One region of the Neobacillus terrisolis genome, then DNA from elsewhere that is predicted to be linked to it. Evidence: riboswitches for the same ligand, from Rfam matches in the RefSeq annotation. Region 1 holds a riboswitch; the other holds the start of a gene.

What was found. A riboswitch is a leader RNA that binds a small molecule or an ion and turns the genes downstream of it on or off. The one in region 1 is predicted to bind thiamine pyrophosphate.
Region 2: it holds a riboswitch for thiamine pyrophosphate, as region 1 does, so the genes downstream of both, thiM (hydroxyethylthiazole kinase) here and thiC (phosphomethylpyrimidine synthase ThiC) in region 1, are expected to answer to the same signal.

Annotation. Positions count from the first base shown of each region.
Region 1 covers NZ_JBKFGH010000006.1:201,290-213,366, forward strand. Annotated here, with positions in the region: gene ACI48O_RS04925 (LLM class flavin-dependent oxidoreductase) at 1-571, opposite strand, end outside; RNA gene ssrS (6S RNA) at 773-970, shown strand; gene ACI48O_RS04935 (helix-turn-helix domain-containing protein) at 1,117-1,458, opposite strand; gene ACI48O_RS04940 (asparaginase) at 1,641-2,651, shown strand; gene ACI48O_RS04945 (YitT family protein) at 2,668-3,507, shown strand; gene ACI48O_RS04950 (nitric oxide synthase oxygenase) at 3,620-4,705, shown strand; gene ACI48O_RS04955 (GerAB/ArcD/ProY family transporter) at 4,942-6,045, opposite strand; gene ACI48O_RS04960 (hypothetical protein) at 6,238-6,474, shown strand; gene ACI48O_RS04965 (acetate uptake transporter) at 6,901-7,545, shown strand; gene ACI48O_RS04970 (gamma-glutamylcyclotransferase family protein) at 7,754-8,620, shown strand; TPP riboswitch at 8,706-8,819, shown strand; gene thiC (phosphomethylpyrimidine synthase ThiC) at 9,125-10,906, shown strand; gene ACI48O_RS04980 (nucleotidyltransferase domain-containing protein) at 10,964-11,743, shown strand; gene ACI48O_RS04985 (hypothetical protein) at 11,788-11,940, opposite strand.
Region 2 covers NZ_JBKFGH010000008.1:35,827-47,903, reverse strand. Annotated here, with positions in the region: gene ACI48O_RS05845 (PTS sugar transporter subunit IIB) at 1-255, shown strand, start outside; gene ACI48O_RS05840 (PTS sugar transporter subunit IIB) at 401-682, shown strand; gene ACI48O_RS05835 (PTS galactitol transporter subunit IIC) at 747-2,018, shown strand; gene ACI48O_RS05830 (galactitol-1-phosphate 5-dehydrogenase) at 2,155-3,201, shown strand; gene ACI48O_RS05825 (zinc-binding dehydrogenase) at 3,208-4,239, shown strand; gene rpiB (ribose 5-phosphate isomerase B) at 4,435-4,893, shown strand; gene ACI48O_RS05815 (ribulose-phosphate 3-epimerase) at 4,937-5,632, shown strand; gene ACI48O_RS05810 (6-phosphofructokinase) at 5,667-6,539, shown strand; gene tkt (transketolase) at 6,576-8,597, shown strand; gene ACI48O_RS05800 (phosphocarrier protein HPr) at 8,622-8,894, shown strand; TPP riboswitch at 8,990-9,097, shown strand; gene thiM (hydroxyethylthiazole kinase) at 9,367-10,176, shown strand; gene thiD (bifunctional hydroxymethylpyrimidine kinase/phosphomethylpyrimidine kinase) at 10,192-10,998, shown strand; gene thiE (thiamine phosphate synthase) at 11,134-11,790, shown strand; gene ACI48O_RS05780 (O-antigen ligase family protein) at 11,946-12,077, shown strand, end outside.

The DNA.
Region 1 (12,077 bases):
AACCAAGCTGGGCGGCAAGTCTTGCGCTATAGCCACTTGAGCCAAGCAACCATATAGGAATATTCAATCCTTCACCAGGAATCGCATGAACGTCCATCTTCGCTTGGGCAAGTGACGGGTTCAAGTAAGTACGCAGTTCCGCCAATTGCTGAGGAAAATCATCATACCGAAGATCACGTCTTAATGCTTGTGCCGTGATTTGATCCGTACCGGGTGCGCGGCCAAGTCCAAGATCGATTCGGCCAGGGAATAGTGATTCAAGTGTTCCAAATTGTTCAGCAATCACAAGTGAAGCGTGATTAGGGAGCATAATTCCACCTGAACCAACTCGAATTGTGGATGTACCAGCCGCAACATGCCCAATCACAACAGCAGTTGCAGAACTGGCAATGCCAGGCATATTATGGTGTTCGGCAAGCCAATATCTTTTATATCCTAATTTTTCAACATGACGTGCCAAATCTAATGTATTTCTCAGTGCATCACGAGCCGTTTTGCCCTCAATAATTGGGGAGAGATCCAGCACTGATAATGGTAAAGAACGTTTTAAATTGAATGAGTTAGTTGCCATAAAAGTCAGCTTCTTCCTTAGATAAATTATTTAATAAAACTAAATTTATTTTACCCACTAATGAAAAGGGATCAAAATAGTATGCTCAAAAAGGGATTTTGGAAGAATGTGAGCGCCGGTGCAATAGCGGGAGTTGTAATAATTTTACTAACATACCAATGGATTCAATTGACTAACAAGGAAGTATCGAGTAAGATAACAATATAGCTACGTTGTTCGTAACGATAATAAAGTTTTAACCTTTATACTTGGTTAGGGAGTTTTACATCGATGCCTAACCGACAAGCCTCTGTCTAAATGACATGGAGGACATGCGGATTTAGGTTTCTGCGAACACCCACTTTGAGGAGTGGTGGTTTAAAACTTTCTTAATAAAGTTACGGCAATGGTGGCTTTTTATTTTTCTTTTCTACATAAAAATAAACCAGATTCCTTTTTGGGATCTGGTTTTTCTGTGTTTAAGCGATTTTCTTTATCTCATGGCGATTCAGGGCACTAAACAGACCGAGATAAGTGCCCCATTTAAATGAAATCGAAAATAAGTCCTATTCAAGCGATTTTTTAACATTTCGTTTTAAGCGAGTAAAAGCAATAAAATCACATATTTCCTCTGGAGTAAGTGCAACATCGTCAAGAAAAAGAACAAAATTATTGGATTTTACCATTTCCGCCAAATCAAGCTTTGAATCCTTATGATCAACTTGATTTAAAATATAGTCAACTGAAGTATCAAATAATTCAGCTATCTGAGTTAAGGCTTTTAATGATGGCTCACGATAGCCGGATTCATAGCCTGCATATGTGCTTTTGGCAATTCCAAGGCGATCAGCCGTTTCTTGTAATGACCAATTCTTGTTTTTTCGAAGCTCTGCTAAACGTTGTAACACTTTTCATCACTACCCCTATGTTTATCTTTTTTGATTATAGCAGAATGTTTTCATATATAAAAGAAAAACGTACGCATTTTGAATACATATCTTGATTGTTATCGGTAAAAAGACGTATAATGAGCTATAAATATTCGCAAGGTGCGTACAAATAAATTTACATCTCTTCTTGGAGGTTAACCATGAAAAAGCTATTATTAATTGCGACCGGAGGTACAATTGCATCAATAGAAGGGGATGAAGGACTAGTTCCTGGGTTATCAGCAGATCAACTGTTGCAATATTTTCAGCACACTGATCAGACCATTGATGTGACCTGTCAGATATTAATGAACAGGGATAGTACAAATATGCAGCCTGAGCATTGGGTGGAAATGGCTGAAGCGATTTCCAAAAATTATCACCAATACGACGGATTTATCATTACACACGGAACGGATACACTTGCTTACACCTCAGCGGCGCTTTCTTATATGCTCCAAGGGTTAAAAAAACCAGTTGTTATTACTGGATCACAGGTACCAATTAGCTTTAAGCAAACCGATGCCAAAAGAAATTTAAACGATGCCGTTCGCTTTGCATGTGAGGAGATTGGCGGGGTTTTTGTCGTATTTGATGGACGTGTCATTATTGGTACGAGAGCAGTGAAAATGCGTACCAAAAGTTACGATGCGTTTGAAAGTATAAATCATCCTTACGTCGCCAATATTTCCGGTAATAAAGTAAGTTACTATTGGAGACCAACACGCTCTGACCAAACGCAAGAGCTTCAGGTTGATACTAGCTTATGTTCAGATGTGTTTTTGTTGAAGCTTTATCCAGGGACGAAACCAGAAATATTTGATTTTATTAAAACGCATTATAAAGGGGTTATCATTGAAAGCTTTGGGAACGGGGGTGTTCCTTTTGAAGATCGGAACCTGTTGCCAAAGATTAAGGAATTGACGGAACAAGGGATAGCGGTGTTAATTTCAACACAGTGTTTAGAAGAGGGGCAGGATCTTTATTTATATGAAGTGGGTCGAAAAGTGGCTCAATATGAGGTTATTTTATCCGGGGATATGAACACAGAAGCCATTGTCGCTAAGCTCATGTGGGCACTTGGCAAATCGACTAATTTGCAGGATGTTAAACAAATTATTGAAACACCTGCTGCGTGGGACCTTTCTACGAATTGGGGTAAAGAAGACTGAAAGAAGGACATCTTGTATGAGAAAGAAATTAATCGGGTTCATCTATCTTAATCTAGGCATCTTGTTAGTAGCCATTAATATCCATTTTTTCTTAGCACCTAACCAATTCGCAGCGGGTGGACTTGGCGGACTTGCCATCGTGCTCCATTACTATATTCCGTTTGTTTCAATCGGTTTATTAATGGCTGTGTTTAATATCTTTCTTTTTTTCGCTGGATTTGCATTTGTTGGATTTCAGTTTGGGGTTAAGACGATCTATTCAAGCTTTGCGTTGTCAGGGATGGTATGGATTCTTGATAAGCTTTTCCCTTTATCTGGCCCATTAAGTGACGACAAACTAATTCAACTAATCATTGGTCTGTTGATAGCGGCACTTGGCCTTGTGATCGTGTTTAACCAAAATGCTTCAACAGGCGGGATGGACCTTATCGGTTTAATCCTTAATAAATATTTCTCAATTGATATTGGTAAAGCTGTACTATTAGCGGATCTTCTCATCGCGATATTATCCGTTTTGGCTTTTGGGTTTGAAAAAGGCCTTTATGCATTATTTGGGATAATCTTTAGAGGATTAGTGGTAGATTATTTGTTTGAGCAGTTTTCAATTGTGAAAGAAGTCGTCATTATCAGTAATCAATGCGATTTAATTACAGGTTTTATTGTGAAACAATTACGGCAAAGTGCAACAGTTCACGAGGCTAAGGGAGCTTACTCAAATGACAAAAAAGAGGTTATCACGATCGTTGTAAAAAGGCAGGAATATAATCAGCTAAAAAGATTCGTACACAGCGTTGATAAAGAGGCTTTTGTTATCGTTCACAAAATGAGTGAAGTGCTTGGTAACGGTTTTCGATAAATGATAGATTCATAACTCTGTTCCTTTGGGGATAGAGTTATTTCTATTTTATTGAATCAAAAAATATATAAGACTAAAATGAATGGGGGGAAAGATAAGGGAGGCTAAAGCAATGGACGTGAAACTTTACAATGAAGCGAAAGATTTTATAACGGTTTGCTACGGAGAGTTGGGTAAAACAAAAGGGGAAATGGATCAAAGACTTGAGGAGATCGAGCAGCAAATCAAAGCAGAAGGATATTATGTCCATACCTTTGAGGAGCTTCAACATGGGTCTAGAATGGCTTGGCGCAATAGCAATCGGTGCATTGGCAGGCTGTTTTGGGAAAGTCTACATATCATTGATAAACGGCATCTTGAAACGGAAGAGGAAATTCGTGATGCGTTATTTGAGCATATTGATTATGCAACGAATGATGGAAAAATTCGTCCAACCATAACCATTTTTAAGCCGAAAATAAATCATGAAGTGCATGTTAGATTGTGGAATCACCAATTAATTCGTTATGCCGGATATGAAACAGAATCCGGTATAGTAGGAGATTCTCATTCTTTAGCGTTTACAAAAATGTGTGAGGAGCTTGGCTGGGAAGGAGAAGGCACTCATTTTGACCTATTACCTCTTGTCATTCAAGTGAAAGATCATAAACCAAAAATGTTTGCTATTCCAAAAGAGAAGGTATTAGAAATTCCCATTCGTCATCCTAACTATGATTGGTTTAAGGATTTAAAATTAAAGTGGTATGGAGTTCCTATTATTGCGCAAATGCGCTTAGAAATAGGCGGAATTCATTATACGGCAGCGCCTTTTAACGGATGGTACATGGAAACGGAAATAGGAGCACGGAATTTTGCGGACGATTATCGATATAATTTGCTCCCGAAAATAGCTTCGTTAATGGGGCTTGAAACAGAGACTAATTCATCGTTATGGAAGGACCGGGCTCTGATTGAATTAAATCAAGCGATAATTTATTCATATAAAGAAGATGGGGTCAGTTTGGTAGACCATCACACCGCAGCACAGCAATTTAAAATGTTCGAAGAAAAAGAGGCAGCATGCGGAAGAAATGTAACCGGAAATTGGGTTTGGCTCATTCCTCCACTCTCTCCGGCCACCACACATATATTTCATAAACCTTTTAAAAACGAAACCATTAAACCAAACTTTTTTTATCAAAACGAATTATTTTTATAATTGGCTGTGTTAAAGAACAGTGTTGATTTTTGTTCACTGTTGATTGGAGCGGAAGGTGCGAGACTCCTGCGGGAGAAGGTGTCACGGGAGACCCCACAGGCGCTATGGCGCCGAGGAGGCTCCCGGACTCCCCCGCGGAAAGGGAGCACCTGGAGCGGAAATCAACAGTCTATTTTAACATAGCCTTATAATTTGAAAGGGCTGATCCCGGAGCGTGTTTACCATGCTTGATTGGATCAGCCCTTATTGTTAGTCTTTATTTTTCGTATTTTTCCCACTGTTAATAACAATACCGGAAGAATAATTCCATAAAGAATCGAATAAGGGAACCATATTGATCCGATCACCGATAGAAAATAAGCGGAATTTGGATAAGCAACAAGAGAAAGAACCATCATCGACAACCCTAAAGGGATTAGGAGAAAGCGATAATCCTTTAGTTTTAAGGTTTGCGCCAAACAAAGCGAAGATGCATAAAAGCAGATGACCAGCTTGAAAAAGATCGTGATAAACCAAACGATTGCCAACATCGCCTCAATTCTTTGTAAAAAATCCCCAATATTAATTTTAGTTGCCAAAAGAAAAGTAGGATAGATCTCAATTGCAGTTATACCTGCACCAAGGACAAGAACGGATAGAAAGGAAATTATAATTAATACAATGCCCCCAATCATATATCCTGAGAAAAAGGCTTTTTTTGTAAATTTTGTCTCTTGTACAAAGGGAATGATCATTAAAAAAACAACAAGTTCCATGCTGGGTGTACCAATGTAAGGAAGAGAACCAAAAATAATCGGCTTTATCCCTCCCTCGAACACGGGCAGCATGTTTTCAAACTTTACTTGAGGGGAAATGAAAATGATTAATAGAAATAGTAAAAATAATACCCACGGAAATAAAAACTCTGACGTTCTTGAAAAGGTTTCTAAGCCTAGATGAACTCCGAAAATAACAATGATTAAAAAAATCGCTTCGATAAATTGGATGGGGGTATCCGCTAATATGTGTGTAACTAAGAAATCACCAATGTTCCGTAGTACAAGTGCAGAAATTAGGAAGAAATAGCTGAAAAAAATTATAGAGACGGATTTGCCAAGCCATTTACCAAGGATTTTTTCACTATATTCAGCCAAGGTCATGTTGGAAAAGGAATTTCCTATTGTGTTGTACAAAAAAACTAAGAGGGTTCCAATTGCCACTCCCAGTATCGCCGCTAACCAAGCATCTTGTTTTGCCCTGCCAGCAAAAGCGGAAGGTAAAAGTAAAATGGAGCTGCCAATTAAATACATTGTCACTAATACAGTGAATTGGTTTTGTGAAATTTTCCCATTCTCTAACATTTTAACCTCTAAGATGAATATGTCATTTTTTTATTATTCATTTATTTTTTGAAAATATTCTTTTAAGTTTGGCGAGAATGAAAGACTGATTCCGAGAGAATAATGAATTTGATTAAGTACTTTAAGAAACTAAGCTTTTATGTCACTTGTTACGAGTATGCACTTTTTTAGATTGGGAAGGGGGATTCCTCTGTGATTACGAGCTTAGGAATCTTAGTAGGTGCAATAATATATGGAGTTTTTCAAATTTGGATTTTATTAAAGAAAAAAATGAAAAAAGAGATTGTGGTGTTTATTGTTTTACTTATCATTGGAACTTTGTTAAATATGACTTTATATTTAGGAATTAAGCTGCCAAATCCACTAGATTGGGTAGTTAAAGTTATAAAACCTATCAGCGATTGGTTGGAAAAAATATTAAAGCCTTGATGATTTTGGAATAAATCTGTTGACAAATTTCTACGAAAAGATATAATTTTATTGAAATATCCAAAAATTCTAAATAAAAAGAATTGCGAAAATTGACAGTTTACGTTTCTCCCTCAGCTATGACATGCTTTTGTTAAACAACAAATCGAAAACGCTTTCTTGTCTAACAAAAACATATCAGTTAAAAAAAATATCCGTAAACCATTCTTTTTTGCTAAATCTCAAAGAGGAGGGTAGAAAAATAGAATAGGATATTGTACTTGAAGGATAAGCCGCATAATCCACATTAGACATGCCTTTATAAACAACGATGGAAAGTCCGTTTTGCTTAATACAAAATCTATTTGCATTTATCCTCAACTTGTTGTTGGCTCCGCTCTAATATTCTAGTATATTTATTTAGTATTTATTTTTTAGGAGGAAGTTATGGAAAACAATTCAACAAACGTAAAAGTTCAGGTTGCAGATCCATCCGCAATTGGGATGTTCGGTCTTGCAATGGTTACACTAATCGCTTCATCACAAAAATTAGGAATTACAGAAGGCCTTTCCTTTGTAATCCCTTGGGCATTTTTCCTAGGCGGTATCGCTCAGTTATTTGCTAGTGTTCAAGATGCAAAGCATAATAATGTTTTTGGACAAACAGCATTCGGTGCTTACGGACTATTCTGGATCGGTGTTGGAACTTCATGGTTAATTCAAATGGGTGTATTTGGAGAAGAATTAGCAGCAAATGTTGATCCTAAGCAACTTGGTTTTGCATTTATCGGATATTTAATTCTAAGCCTTTTCTTAACAGTAGGATCAATGGAAACAAATATGGTTTTATTCTCAATCTTTGTGTTAATCGATTTCTTGTTCATTGGTCTTATCCTTTCAACTTTTGGTGTTGTTCCTGAGTTAGCACATCAGGTTGCAGCTGTTTCTGAGTTATTAATTTCTTTAATTGGGTTTTATGGTGCTGGTGCAAATGTATTAAATAACCACTTTGGCCGTGTGGTATGCCCTGTAGGTAAGCCATTCGGAATTTTCAAACCTCAAGCAAAAATGAAGTTGGTTAAAAACGCTTAATTTTTTATATGAAAACCCCGGTTGTTGGACATGCTTGTCTTTGTCCACACCGGGGTTTTTTTGTGCTCTTTTTTCAATAAAAAAAATTGATGAAAAAGGGAACTTGTCTGCTTTACCGAATAGTATGAATTAGAAGTCAGAGAACACTGCGGAACGGTGTTGGAGGTATGCAATTCATACTTTGAAACAAAGGAGTTGATCCATTTTTATGGATGATACAGTTCTTGTATTTGTGTATGGAACATTAAGAAAGCATGAAGCGAACCACTACTTACTAGAGGGAGCAAAATGCCTAGCAGAACAAAGTTGGACGTATGGGGAGTTATATGACACTGGAGAAGGCTACCCGGCTATGAAATGCTCAGTTAGAAACAAAGTCTATGGCGAATTGTATTCTATGAATGAAGAACAGCTTAGGACCCTTGATCAATTAGAGGATTATGCTGGTCCAGGTAAGGATAATTTGTATGATCGCCACAAGCAAACAGTGTATACAGACATCGGCTCGCACAATGCGTATGTATACACAATAAGCCCTGACCATGAGAATTTGCTTCGTAATAAAATTGATTTAGATGACTGGAAAATCTATCATTCTTTTAAACAAACCCCGACCTTCTTTTACTTCGCCTATGGAAGCTGTATGGATCATGAGAGATTTAATTTGGATCACGTTGCTGATTATTTTCAAAATGTTAGTGGCGTGGGAATACTTGATGGATATCAGCTTCGGTACACAAGGATGGTTAGCGACGGAGGAAGAGCGGATATTGTTGAAGAGGGAGGAGTTGTCGAAGGAATAGTCTATGAAGTTCCAGAGGAAGCTCTTTCATACCTCTATCGCCGAGAAGGCGTAAAATATAAAAGCTACCGCCCAGCGCTGATTGATGTAAAAATAGAGGGTCAGTTAAAGAAAAATGTTCTAACGTTTATCGTCGTAAATAAGGATAAGGAAACAGCTCCGCCACTAGATTATGCGATCGAAATTATCCGTGGTGGAAGTGGCTTTCTCAGTGAGTCTTACATTAATAAGCTTAAAAGACAGCTAAAAGAACAATTTAATCTAATCTTATAAGGAAATTGATAATAGGTTCGAAAAATGGAAATTAAAGGTTTACAAGATGATGACGGTGGTTTATAGTAAATGAGTAAATTCAAAATATTAAAACTAGGGGTGTCCAATAGCTGGGCTGAGAGAGAAACGCGACGATGTTTCTTAACCCTCGGGACCTGATCTGGTTCATACCAGCGTGGGGAAGTTAGAATACTGTAAATTAGTAATGGTTTGTGCAATGGACATTACTTAATTTTCGCTAACATCTGCCGGGTCTTAATCAAGACCTGGTTTTTTCATGCTAAAATATGGATTGGATTTTGTCCTTTTTAAAATGGCTTTGTTAAAGAACAATGTTGATCTTCGCTGCAGGTGCGAGACTCCTGCGGGAGAAGGTGTCACGGGAGACCCCACAGGCGCTACGGCGCCGAGGAGGCTCCCGGACTCCCCCGCTGGGTCGCTGAGCACCTGGAGAGGAAATCAACAGCCAATAACAGAGTCAAAATTAAAAGAGGAGAGGACATAATGATGAACAAGTCGATTACTGATCTAAATCTGTCAATTTTATCTAGTTTTTCAGGAAGTAAAAAGGTTTATGTTGGAGGTTCAAGACCTGATATTCAAGTGCCGATGCGTGAAATTCAGTTGAGTCCAACAATCGGAACGGTCGGGGAGGAGAACAATCCACCTATACGGGTTTATGATACTAGCGGTCCATACACAGATTATGAATACGACACTGACATTCGAAAAGGGTTAACCCCACTGCGACGACACTGGGTTCTTGAACGTGAAGACGTCGAAGAGTATGAAGGACGAGCAATTAAACCTGAGGATAATGGCTACAAACAAGACGCCCCACTTGCAAATATGGAAGTTTTTCCAGGCTTACAAAGGAAACCGCTGCGGGCCAAAACGGGTGAAAACGTCACGCAATTACATTACGCACGACAAGGCGTGATTACACCTGAAATGGAGTATATTGCGATTAGGGAAAATGTCGATCCGGAATTTGTTCGAGAAGAAGTTGCATGGGGCCGGGCGATTATCCCTTCAAATATAAATCACCCTGAAAGTGAGCCGATGATTATTGGTCGTAACTTTCATGTGAAAATTAATGCTAATATTGGTAATTCAAGCGTAAGCTCATCGATTGAAGAAGAGGTAGAAAAAATGAGGTGGGCAACCCGCTGGGGCGCTGATACGCTGATGGATTTATCAACCGGAAAAAATATTCATACAACCCGGGAGTGGATTATTCGCAATTGTCCAGTACCTGTAGGAACAGTACCAATCTACCAAGCTCTTGAAAAAGTAAATGGAATCGCGGAGGATTTAACGTGGGAGGTTTTTCGTGATACGCTAATTGAACAAGCAGAACAAGGGGTTGATTATTTTACCATCCATGCTGGTGTTTTGCTGCGGTATATCCCCTTAACGGTCAAGCGAGTGACAGGGATTGTTTCACGAGGGGGCTCGATTATGGCGCAATGGTGCCTAGCCCACCACAAAGAAAATTTCCTTTATACACATTTTGAGGAAATATGTGAAATTATGAAAAAGTATGATGTAGCTTTTTCGCTTGGGGACGGCTTGCGGCCCGGGTCGATTGCTGATGCGAATGATGAGGCACAATTTGCCGAACTGGAGACGTTGGGGGAACTCACAAAGATTGCCTGGAAGCATGACGTTCAGGTTATGATTGAAGGACCGGGTCATGTGCCGATGCATTTGATTAAAGAAAATGTTGATAAGCAGATGGAGATTTGTGGAGAAGCGCCATTTTATACATTAGGACCGCTTACTACCGATATCGCTCCAGGCTATGACCATATTACTTCGGCAATTGGCGCAGCGATGATCGGCTGGTTTGGAACGGCCATGCTCTGCTATGTAACGCCTAAAGAACATCTCGGTCTACCAAACAAAGAGGATGTTAGAGTAGGCGTCATTACTTATAAAATCGCTGCACATGCTGCTGATCTGGCCAAGGGTCATCCTGGTGCCAGAAAGCGTGATGACGCCCTTTCTAAAGCAAGATTTGAATTCCGCTGGCGTGATCAATTCAATTTGTCCCTTGATCCGGAACGGGCGATGGAGTATCATGATGAAACCTTACCTGCCGAAGGTGCGAAAACAGCACATTTCTGTTCGATGTGTGGTCCGAAATTCTGCAGCATGAGAATTTCTCATGATATTCGAGGAATGGCATTGGAAAAAGAGGGCGAACTTGGTAAGGTTATTGATGAAGGTATGACAGAAAAAGCAAAAGAGTTTAAAGCTGGCGGTGGAGAGATTTATCAATAAAAATTTGACCACTGCAAATTAAAAATACCTTACTGTGATCTTGTAGGTGATGGAACCATGAAACAAAAAATTGTCACAACCATCCAAAATATTGAGCAACAGTTTAACGTAAAAGTTTGTTTTGCAGTTGAGGCGGGAAGCAGGGCATGGGGAATACCCGGGGAAGATAGTGACTATGATGTTCGATTTGTATATGCCCATCCTAAGGAATGGTATTTATCCATTGATGAACAACGAGATGTGATTGAACTTCCAAGTGATGACCGTCTCGATATTAATGGCTGGGAGCTACGTAAAGCGCTCCGCCTTTTAAAAAAAGCAAATCCTCATTTATTAGAGTGGCTCCATTCGGGAACCGTTTATTTCCAAACGGGGTCACTCATCGAAAAACTGAAGGAAATCGAGACAAAAGCTTTTTCGCCTCAATCAGCCATGCATCATTATTTAAATATGGCTAAACGTAATTTTCAGGTCTATATGCAGGGAGAGAAAGTGACGATAAAGAAATATTTTTACGTGCTTCGTCCGATTCTAGCCTGTAAATGGATTGAGATTTACAACACTTTTCCACCTGTGGAATTTCCAGTGTTGGTGGACAAAATGTTAAGTCCTGGTCCACTAAAGCAAGAACTCTTAGCTATAATGGAAAGAAAAAGGGCTGGGCAAGGACTTGAACAGGAACTGAAGTCCTTAGTCATCCATGATTATGTAAAAACAGAAATAGATCGTGTTCAAGACTATGCTAAATCAATGAGTGAGAAGAGAGAGGATATAACCATCCAGTTGAATTCTATTTTTCAGGAAACGATTGATGAAGCATGGGGGGGCTTGGCTTAATCAAATAAAGAGCAGCTGATTAGCTGCTCTTTTTTACAAAAATATTATTTATCAAGCTGTAGATCATTAGCAGGAATAGGGATAATTTTTCCACCAATTTGTACATGAATTGTATCGTTAAAGATGGCTTTTACAAATCCTTTTAAAGTAACGGGTGAATCTACGGAGATTTTCTTAGTTTCTGGTTTTTTAGCCATAATCTTCAACACCTTTCAAAGTTTATAAGATATGAAATTTGGAAAAATTATTTAGCCTTACTGATAGTTTAATTGTACAAAATTTGTGGGACGATTGGCAAAGAAAATGAATTAATTACATTATAATTTTTTATGGG
Region 2 (12,077 bases), on a different contig from region 1:
GGAGCAGGCATCGCAACTTCAACTGTAGTTTGCGAACGCGTTGAGGAATTGTTAAAAGAGAATAACATCTATGCTGAAGTAGTACAGTGTAAAATCGCTGAAGTTGCTTCGCTTCAGGATCGTGCTGATTTGATTGTTTCAACCACCATTTTACCAACGACTTATAAAATTCCAGCAATTAGTGCGACAGCCTATATTAGTGGAATTGGGATGGAGAAATTAGACCAAAAAATTATCGAAGCACTAAAAGATTAAGAATCAGATTCTAAATAAAACTTAGTCTACAGCCATTATTATTTTATCTTTTTAGGAATTTTATGACGGTTCAAATGAATCAATAAGTTTGGGAATCTAGCAATAAATCATGCTATTAAATATAAATTTATTGGGGGAAAACAACATGAAAAAATATACCGTACTAGTCGCTTGTGGAGCAGGTATTGCAACTTCAACAGTAGTTTGTCAAAAGGTTGAAAATTTGATAAAAGACAACAATATTAATGCAGAGGTTATTCAATGTAAAATTGCCGAAGTTAAATCTAAGCAGGAAGGTGCAGATTTAATCGTTTCTACAACGATCCTTCCAACAACCTACGATATTCCGGCTATCATTGCTACTGCTTACATAACCGGAATTGGAATGAGTGCGTTAGACCAAAAGATTCTTGATCACTTAAAATAATCTGTTTTAACACATCTTTAACCCAAAACTATAGATAAAAAAACATTATATCGGGGGTTTAAAAATGGACAAGTTATTATCTGGCGTTCAGTATGTGTTAGGTCTTGGACCAACCGTCATTTTACCAATTGCCATTGTTCTATTAGGATTACTATTTAAAACCGGTTTTAAGAAAGCCTTTAAATCAGGGATTATCATTGGTATTGGCTTTGTAGGGATTAATCTTGTTATTGGTTTATTAGTAGATAACTTAGGACCAGCTGCACAAGCAATGGTTGAGCGTTTTGGATTAAATTTAACCGTTATTGATACGGGATGGCCATCTGCTGCTGCTCTTTCCTGGGCATCTCCGGTTGCTGCGATTCTGATTCCAATCTGTTTAGCTGTCAATATTTTATTGTTAATGATGAAATTTACAAAAACACTTGATATCGATATTTGGAACTATTGGCATTTCATTGCTGCAGGTGCGACTGGATATATCGTAACAGGCAGCTGGTGGTTTGCAATCCTATGTGCTGTTATCTATGAAATTGCTGTTTTATATGTTGCAGACAAAACGGCTCCAATGGTTTCAAAATTTTATGGCCTTGAGGGTATTTCACTACCAACAGGTTCAACAGCAGCGTTCGGACCAATTGGTATTTTAGTAGGTATGCTTGTCGAGAAGATTCCTGGAATTAAAAATTTACATGCGGATCCAGAACATATTCAAAAGCGCTTTGGCGTTTTCGGTGAACCAATGATGATGGGTCTAGTCCTCGGTCTAGTAATCGGTGCACTTGCTGGTTATGAAGTAGGAGAAGTTCTAAAAGTTGGTATTTCAATGGGTGCTGTTATGATGCTTTTACCGCGTATGGTAAAGATTCTAATGGAAGGCTTAATCCCAATTTCTGAAGCTGCACGTGAATTCTTGCATAAGCGTTATGGAGATCGCGAAATCTACATCGGTCTTGACGCGGCACTTGCTGTTGGGCATCCATCTGTAATGGCTACAGCATTATTATTAGTACCAGTTACATTATTCCTAGCAGTAGTTCTACCTGGAAATAAAGTATTACCTTTTGGTGACTTAGCTACGATTCCATTTTATATTGCATTCGTTGTAGGATCTAGAAAAGGAAATATCATCCACTCATTAATTGCTGGTGTCGTGATGGTTGCTTTGTCATTATACATGGCTACTGACTTTGCCGAAGTCCACACGCTGATGATGGAAGGCGCTAAATTTGATATGCCTGCAGGCGCAACGCAAATTTCCAGCTTAGACCTTGGCGGTAACTTATTTAACTGGGCAATCCTTAAGTTTGCACAACTTTGGGAATCCATTTTCTAATATGACAATCTAAGGTACTACCAACAGTGGGGATTAGAACTCCCCCACTGTTGGAAGTTTTATTTTTTCGAAAAATTAGAAAGAATATTCTGAATACAAATGGTGCTTAGCACCATATTCATAGGAGGTCCTTTAGGTGAAAGCCGCAGTCTTACATTCTGAAAATCATTTCGTTTATCAAGATATTGAAATAGGTACATGTCAAGATAATGAAGTGAAGATAAAAGTTATGGCAGCCGGTATTTGCGGTTCTGATACTCATAAGATGGTCAGCAAATGGAAGTACCCGCTCCCGGCCATCATGGGTCATGAGTTTTCCGGTTATATCGTTGAAAAAGGCAAAGATGTAACCAATGTGGAAATCGGTGATCGCGTTGTCGCGATTCCTTTTCACCCTTGTAAAAAATGCGAGTATTGTCTTCGCGGGGAGTATAACTTGTGTGAAGACCATGGGATGATTGGCAGTAAATCCTTTGGCGGGTTTGCAGAGTTTTGCAATATGCCGGCGGAGTATGTGATTCCGATTGGAGATATGGATTTTGAAGATGCAGCGATGATTGAGCCATTGGCTGTAGCTTTGCACGGAGTTTTAAACATCGGACCAAAAATTGGTGATGTGGTGGCTGTTTTTGGAGTTGGAACAATCGGAATTTTAGCTATTCAATGGTTGAAAATTGCCGGTGCAAAAGAAATCATAGCGATCGATATTTCTGAAGAAAAACTTGCAGATGCAGTTGCAATGGGCTGCGAGCGAACCATTAATCCCCTGCATGAAGATTTGGAAGAGAAAATTAAAGAGTACACAAATGGTTTAGGGGTGGATATTGCACTAGAGTGCGCTGGCTCCAAAATCACTCAAGAACAATGCTTACTAATTACCCGTAAAAAAGGAAAAGTTGGTTACTTAGGAATTGCTTATGCGGATGTCTTGCTTCGAGAAAAAGCATTTGAAAGCATTTTTAGAAAAGAATTGACATTAAAAGGTTTTTGGAATTCCTATTCAGCCCCGTTTCCTGGCGAAGAATGGAAAACAAGCATTGATTTTATAAATAAAGGAAAGATCCAACTGAAAGAATTAATTTCCCACCGATTCAAGTTGGAAGACACTCAAAAGGCTTTTAACGTCATGATCAATCGTGAGGAATCCTACAACAAGGTTTTGATTATTCCAAATGAGGTGTAAATAAAGATGAGAGCAGTAATGAAGCAAGAAATCGGATATGATAATATGTCGTTGGTAGATATCGCAGAACCTAGTGTCTACGATGATAAAGTAAAAATTAAAGTCGCTTATACTGGGATTTGTGGATCGGATATTCATACCTTTAAAGGTGATTACAGCAATCCGACTCTTCCTGTTGTGCTTGGTCACGAGTTTTCCGGTGAGGTTGTAGAGATTGGACCAAATGTTAAAAAGGTGAAAGTTGGCGATCGAGTGACAAGCCAAACGACTTTCACAACATGCGGAACTTGTGAGTATTGCTTAGAAGGTGACTACAATTTATGTGCGGATCGTAAAGGGCTTGGTACTCAGGTAAATGGCAGCTTCGCAGATTATGTTATTTCTCGTGAGGAAAGTGTACATGTCCTGCCTGAAGAGGTGAGCCTGCGTGCTGCTGCGTTCACAGAGCCTTTGGCTTGTTGTGTTCACGCTGCTTTAGAAAAAACAACTGTGACTGAAAACGATAAGGTGTTAATTTTTGGGCCTGGTCCAATCGGCCTGCTGCAGCTTCAGGTTGTGAAAGCACAGGGAGCTTTCGTTATTATGGCTGGGATTACGAAAGACCAAAAGCGATTAGAGTTAGCGAAAGAACTAGGTGCGGATGTCATTGTCGATACCATGCAGGAGGATTTGAAAGAAGTCGTTCTTTCCCATACAAATGGTTATGGAGTGGATCGAATTTTTGAATGTTCAGGTGCGGTTCCTGCAGTAAACTCTGGCTTACCGCTTATGAAGAAAAAAGGTACATTCGTACAGGTTGGTTTGTTCGGCCAAAAGATGAATTCTATTGATCAAGAATCAATCATCCAACGCGAAATTTCCTATGTTGGCACTCGTTCACAAAAACCTAGCTCTTGGGATATTGCTCTTGATCTACTGAAAAACAATAAAATTAATACTGAGAAAATGATTACTAAGGTTGTTCCTTTGGAAGAATGGCGTTCAGGTTTTGAAGCCGTTATGGCCGGGAATGAGATAAAGGTAATTGTAGAGTCATAAAACTATGATACCCACAAACTATTATGTTGAGTTTGTGGGTATTTTTTGTAGAACATTCTTAGTTAGAAAAACCGTGCCATCTCATCACTCCGAACTACAACAATCAATACATTAAATGGGATGAAACCGCATTCTTTGTGATGGCTATAGGTGGTAATATGAGGTCAGGTCTTACTTAGTAGAAAGGGTGATAGAATGAAGCTGGCCATCGGTTGTGACCATGGTGGATTTCAATTAAAGGAAGCAATCAAACAACACCTCGAAGCAAAGAACATAGAGGTTGAGGATTTTGGTACATATAGCAAAGATAGCGTGAATTTTCCAAGTTATGCTGTAAAGGTTGGTCAGGCAGTGGCATCCGGAAATAGTGACTTAGGTATTTTGTGTTGCGGAACCGGAATCGGCATGTCGATAGCCGCTAATAAAATAAATGGTGTCCGCGCTGCTGTAGTGAGCGATACATTCTCGGCTCAAGCGACGAGAGAACATAACAATAGCAACGTTCTTTGCTTGGGCGAACGAGTGATTGGTGAGGGACTGGCCCTACTTATTGTTGATACATGGTTAAATGCAAACTTTCAAGGAGGACGCCATCAGGAAAGAATTGATCAAGTGTCTGACCTTGAAATAAACGGTGCTAACACATTCTGCTAGGTGATTGAGTCCATGTATTTAGATTGTCAGGAGTGATCAGGATATGCATACAATCGCTGCATCGATTATGTGTGCCAATCAATTAAATCTTTCTTCTGAATTACAGGGGTTAGAAAAAGCGAAGGTTGAGCTACTTCATTGTGATGTAATGGATGGAGTTTTTGTCAATAACTTGGCAATGGGGCCATATGTTTTGGAGCAAATCAAGGCCGGTACATCCATCCCGCTTGATATTCATTTAGCGACTGAAACCCCTGCAAAATATATTGACATGTATGCTGGACTAGATCCGGAATACATCTCATTCCATGTTGAAGCAAGCGACAATATTGAAAGAGATATTTATACCATTCAAGAGAAGGGAATTAAACCGGCGTTGGCATTAAGCCCTGAGAGTCCAATCGAAATGATTATTCCTTTTCTTGAAAAAGTTCCGATGATCCTGATGATGACCGTAAATCCAGGGTTTGCTGGACAAAAATTTAACCAAAGAGTTTTAGACAAGCTAGATGCTTTAAATAAAGTAATGGCTACGCTCGAGAAAAAACCATTAATAGAAGTGGACGGGAATATAAATCAACATACGATACCTCCTTTAGTAGAGCGAGAGGCTAACATCTTTGTTTTAGGCACTTCAGCATTATTTAATTCCGAGCAAGGAACCTTTGCTGAAAAGGTGAACAATGTTAGGGAATTATTTAATCGCAACCATAAATCGCTTGGCCTGGTTGACCTCTAAATAAGGGGGAAATAAAAAAAGGGGTGAGGCAGCAATGAAAATTGGCCTTGTTATTTTCGGTATCTATCCTTCGGGTCTCAAACAACTAATTCATCATGTGGTGGCAAATCGTGCCATCCATCATCAATATATTGGAATTGAAATCGAACGCGAACATCAACAAGAGGTTCATTTTAAGAGTATTGAGTACGATGAAGTCAATGGTTCTCAGAAATTATTATTAAAAGCATCGTCAGTATCAAGTCATGCCAAATTGTTTGAAGCAATGACCGATTTAGATGCTCTAATCGTAATGGGAACAGCAAGCACGAAAGCATTTATTGAAGGCTTACAAAAAGATAGCGCAGTACCGAAGCTCTTGTTCGTTCCTATTTCGATTTTAAATGATATACCCGGCTCCGACTCAACATTAGGTTATGATACAGCATTGAATTCGATTGTTGAAGGGGCATTGAAGATTCAGGATACAATCGCTTCTGTGAAGTACGACAAACCAAGATTGTTTGGTGTACAAGTGCCTGGCAAGGCTCCGGACAGGATGCTTGAGGAATTGGCAGTAGCTGCGGAAGGGTACTATGTGTCTGTGAATTTTTCGGAGGATCGCCTGCAGCAGATTTGTGATGAGATCCAGTCTAACTTTTCTAATGATAAGACTTCAACTGTTTTATTTTACAATGAAGAATTTAGCCCTGAGGGGATGGACGAACAGGTTCTTGCGAAACTTAATGTAGATTGGAAGGCGATGAAGATGGATGAGGCACTTTGTATGGGGTCGCATCCAACGGCAAATGATCGAATTCTTGCCAGTAAGTTGGCCGAGCAAATCAACTTATGGTTGATAAATAATTTAGAGTCCGGGGAATTGATTGTTAGGAATACAGGAGTGGAATACCTCCAATATAACTAGTTTGACGAACAAAAATATTTTTAAGGAGTGTTTTTTGTGACAGCAGTTTCAACCAAAAAAAATGTAGAAGAATTATCCATTAGTACGATTCGAACTTTATCCATCGATGCAATTGAAAAATCGAATTCTGGACATCCGGGAATGCCGATGGGTGCCGCGCCGATGGCGTATACGTTATGGACGAAGTTCATGAAGCAAAATCCGAGCAATCCAAATTGGTTTAATCGTGACCGCTTTGTATTGTCTGCTGGTCATGGTTCAATGCTTTTATATAGTTTATTACATTTATCTGGCTATGCGGTATCAATGGACGATATTAAGTCGTTCCGTCAATGGGGCAGTAAAACGCCTGGTCACCCGGAATTTGGACATACTCCAGGTGTAGACGCCACGACAGGTCCGCTTGGGCAAGGAATTTCCACAGCAGTTGGTATGGCGATGGCGGAACGGCATTTAGCAGCAAAGTATAATCGTGATTCGTATCATGTGGTTGACCACTTTACGTTTGCTATTTGCGGTGATGGCGATTTAATGGAGGGTGTTTCTGCTGAGGCTTCCTCACTTGCAGGTCATTTAGGATTAGGTAGATTAGTTGTTTTATATGATTCAAATGATATTTCACTTGATGGAGATTTAAATCGTTCGTTTTCAGAGAGTGTAGAAGAACGCTATAAGGCGTACGGTTGGCAGGTGCTTCGCGTTGAGGATGGCAATAGTGTGGAAGAGATCGCTAAAGCAATTAAAGAAGCTAAAGCGGAACTAGCTCGGCCAACTTTAATTGAAATCAAAACGACGATCGGTTTTGGTTCCCCAAATAAAGGTGGTAAATCAGATTCGCATGGTGCACCGCTAGGGAAGGCAGAAGCTGCATTAGCCAAGGAAGCCTACGGCTGGGAATATGAAGAAAGCTTCTATGTTCCTCAAGATGTGTATGTTCATTTCGAGACAGCAGTTAAAGCGGCTGGAGAGAAAGTTGAGGCAGATTGGAACGTTTTATTCTCTCAATACAAGGAGACCTATCCTGAACTTGCGAATGAGCTTGAGTTAGCGATTGCCGGAAAGCTTCCGAGCAATTGGGAGACTTCATTACCAAAGTATGAGGTAGGAAAAAAGATTGCAACACGTTCTTCTTCAGGTGATGCCATTAATGCGATTGCTGATGTTGTTCCAGCGTTCTTTGGCGGATCTGCGGACCTTGCGGGCTCTAATAAAACGTATATGAAAAATAAACACGATTTTAGCCGTGCTGATTACAGTGGAAAGAACATTTGGTATGGTGTACGTGAATTTGCAATGGGAGCAGCAATGAACGGGATTGCTTTACACGGGGGGTTAAAAACCTTTGGTGGGACGTTCTTCGTCTTCTCTGATTACCTTCGCCCGGCAATTCGTTTGGCCGCATTAATGAAGCTTCCAGTAACCTATGTACTAACGCATGATAGTATTGCGGTAGGGGAGGATGGGCCAACGCATGAACCAATTGAACAGTTGGCGGCATTGCGTTCAATTCCAGGTCTTTCAGTGATACGCCCTGCAGATGGAAACGAATCATCGGCTGCATGGAAGTTAGCGCTCCAGTCAACCGATACACCAACTGCGCTTGTGTTATCAAGACAGGATTTGCCGATACTTGACGGTGCTGTAGAGGATACGTTCGAAAAGGTTTCGAAGGGTGCTTACGTGCTTTCAGAAGGTAAAAAGGCTGTCGCCGATGCAATTTTAATTGCAACAGGATCCGAAGTTGAATTGGCTGTTAAAGCACAAGCTGTCTTGGCGGAAAAAGGAATTTCTGTTTCTGTCGTTAGCATGCCGTCATGGGATCGATTTGAAGCGCAGTCCAAGGAGTACAAGGAATCCGTTTTACCAAGTGGAATTACAAAGCGCTTGGCGATAGAAATGGGAGCTTCTATTGGCTGGCACCGTTATGTTGGATTTGAGGGAAGAGTGTTAGGTATTGATAAATTTGGTGCATCTGCTCCTGGGAATGTTGTGATTGAGGAATTCGGTTTCACAGTCGAACAGGTTGTAGCAACGGTTGAGGATTTAGTAAACGAATAATATAAAAAGCTGGGGGAATAGATCATGTTAGAAAAAGTTTATAAGATTACAAGTTCTGCTGGAGTTCACGCACGCCCAGCAACAGTGCTGGTCAGTTCAGTAGCACCTTTCCAATCTGAGATTTCTCTTGAGTACAATAATAAAAAGGTAAACTTAAAGTCCATTATGGGTGTGATGTCACTTGGGATTCCTGAAGGGGCATCGATTAAAATTAGCGCTGAAGGCACTGATGCTGTAAATGCGATGGAAAAGATTGATGAGATTATTGCTGAGCATGAGCTTGGGGAATCAGCTTGAGTTCGAATGGTAGTTTAGCAGGTTGTCTGGTTTTCAGATAATTCTTTACAGAAATGATGAATAAAGCTATGATATTTACGTTAAGTAAATGAATAGGTTGCTACTAGGGGTGCCAATTTTGGCTGAGAGAATTCGAGCTTCGTTTTCAACCCTTTGGACCTGATCTGGATGATACCAGCGTGGGAAAGTAGTGGAAAAGCTTTACGTTATTTCTTTCACTCACGAAGTCAGGTCCGATTAGGATCTGGCTTTTTTATTTTTTAGGCTGTGTTAAAGCTCAGTGTTGATTTTTTCGCAATGTTGATTGGAGCGGAAGGCGCTTGACTCCTGCGGGAGCAGCGGGACAGGTGAGACCCCACAGGAGCTTTAGCTCCGAGGAGGCTCACCGCCCGCCCCGCGGAAAGCAAGCGCCTGGAGCGGAAATCAACTTTCAAGTTTAACACAGTCATTTTTTTAAAAGGAGAAATTCATAATGAATCATGAAAAGATCGCTAGTTTATTACAGCAAGTTCGTGAACAAAATCCGCTAATACATAATATTACCAACGTGGTTGTCACCAATTTTACCGCCAATGGGCTATTGGCGCTTGGAGCTTCGCCAGTTATGGCGGATAGCCGTAAAGAAGTAGCGGATATGGTGAAAATAGCAAAGGCACTTGTCATCAATATTGGGACTCTTAATGAAAATACGGTCGAGGCAATGCACATAGCAGGTAAAGCAGGTAATCAGCATAAGGTTCCGGTAATGCTTGATCCGGTTGGAGCAGGGGCGACACCATATCGAACTGAAACTGCTCGAAACTTAATTGAGTCCATTCAGTTCTCTGTAATTAGAGGAAATGCTGCTGAAATTGCCAATGTCGCTGGGAAACATTGGACAGTAAAAGGTGTGGATGGCGGAGATGCCCAGGGAGATGTAGTAGATTTAGTCCAAACAACCGCTGCAATATTAAACTCGACTATCGTTGCAACAGGAAAAGAGGATGTTGTTTCTGATGGGAAGTCGACCTACATAATTCGCAATGGTCATCCACTCCTTACAAAAGTAACCGGGACAGGCTGTTTGTTAACTTCCGTCATCGGTGCGTTCCATGCTGTTGAGTCAGATGCAGTTACAGCTTGTGCTGCAGCCCTTGCAGTCTATGGAATCGCTGCAGAGCTTGCAGCTAAGAAGGCTGCTGTAAATGGATCGGGCAGCTTTCAAATTGAATTATTAAATAGTTTATCTCAAATTTCCAAAGATGAAATCATCCAATACAGCAGAATTGAAAAAATCTCTTAAGGAAGGTGACTACAAATGGTAACAAATAAAGCATTAACGATTGCCGGTTCAGATAGCGGCGGGGGAGCAGGAATTCAGGCCGATCTCAAAACGTTTCAGGAATTAGCTGTATTTGGAATGTCTGCGCTCACTGCAGTTACAGCGCAAAATACACTTGGTGTTCATGGGGTCTACCCGTTAACATCAGAAGCTGTCATCAAGCAAATTCAAGCAATCGGGGATGATTTAGGGGTAGACGCACTAAAAACAGGGATGTTATTTAGTGCGGAGATTATTGAGGCTGTTTCTGCGCAAATCAAACATTATCAATGGAACAATGTTGTCGTTGACCCAGTGATGATTGCTAAAGGCGGGGCCTCTTTATTGCAGGATGAGGCGATAGCAGCATTGAAGGAGCATCTTCTTCCACTTGCAATGGTTGTTACACCAAATATTCCGGAAGCGGAAGTGATTACCGGAATGGTGATTAAAACTCTGGATGATAAACGTGAAGCGGCGAGGAAAATCGTGGATCTTGGAGCCAAGCATGTTGTTGTGAAAGGCGGACATGATGAGGAACAAGAAGAAGCGATGGATGTTTTGTTTGATGGTCAGGAATTTAGTTATTTTAACAGTAAAAGAATTTTAACCAAAAATACCCATGGAACGGGATGTACTTTTTCAGCAGCGATTACAGCAGGATTAGCTAGTGGCCAAAACGCACATGAGGCAGTTGCACGCGCTAAAAAGTTTATTCAAGCGGCAATTGAAGACGACCTTAAGCTTGGACAGGGGCACGGCCCGACAAATCATTGGGCTTATAATCGCAGAGGCAGCTATTAATAGTTTGGCATATTTAAAGAACAATTTTGATTTTTAACACTCTGTTGATTGGAGCACCTGGAGCGGAAATCAACGCCAAATATAAAAGAGTCAAAGTTTAATAGAAATATTTTAAGAGAAAGAGTGAAGCCAAAAATGGCAAGGATCAATCGAGACAAAATAAAAGAGCTGCTAAAGCTTTATTTTATCGTAGGAAGCAACAATTGTACGAAGAAACCAACTGAAGTATTAACCGAAGCGATCGCGGGCGGAATTTCATTGTTTCAGTTTCGTGAAAAGGGTACAGGAGCGCTAGAGGGTTCTGCAAGACTTGCATTGGCAAAGGAACTGCAGCAATTGTGCCGGAAAAACAAGATTCCGTTTATTGTCAACGATGATGTGGAGCTTGCACTCAGATTAGATGCAGATGGAGTTCATATCGGGCAAGAGGATGAGTCTGTTGAAAGCGTGCGGAAACTGATTGGCGACAAAATTCTTGGAGTCTCGGCCCATACGATTGAGGAAGCAGAGTTTGCAATCAAAAATGGGGCGGATTATCTAGGGATTGGCCCGGTATTTCCGACAAAAACGAAGGAAGATGCAAAGGAAGCAGCGGGATTTTCTCTAATCCAAGCATTAAGGGAAAATGGTTGTGACATTCCGATTGTAGGAATAGGGGGAATCAATGGAGATAACAGCGCATCAGTTATCGAAGCTGGAGCGAACGGAGTTGCAGTTATTTCTGCGATTAGTTTAGCTCCTTCCGTTACGGGGGCCGCGCGGAAAATAAGAAATCAGGTTGAAATGAACTAATTCATAGGAAGGGCGGCCGTTAAGGGCGTCCTTTCTTCTTATATAAAAACAAATATGTGTTTTAGGTAATGTTATATTAAAATAGATTGTAAGGGCCGTTGCGTTGTGCTAGGTTTTTCACCTTGTAAGTAAGTCGACTATTAAAGGAGCTAATTATGGTCTATTGGTTTATTCTGCTATTTCCGTTCCTCATCTATCCATGGGGGATTGAAAGGTATTACACAAACATAAAGTTTATCTATTTGGAGCTTTTTGTTGTGCTTACGTGGTTAAGTATAATCATAAAG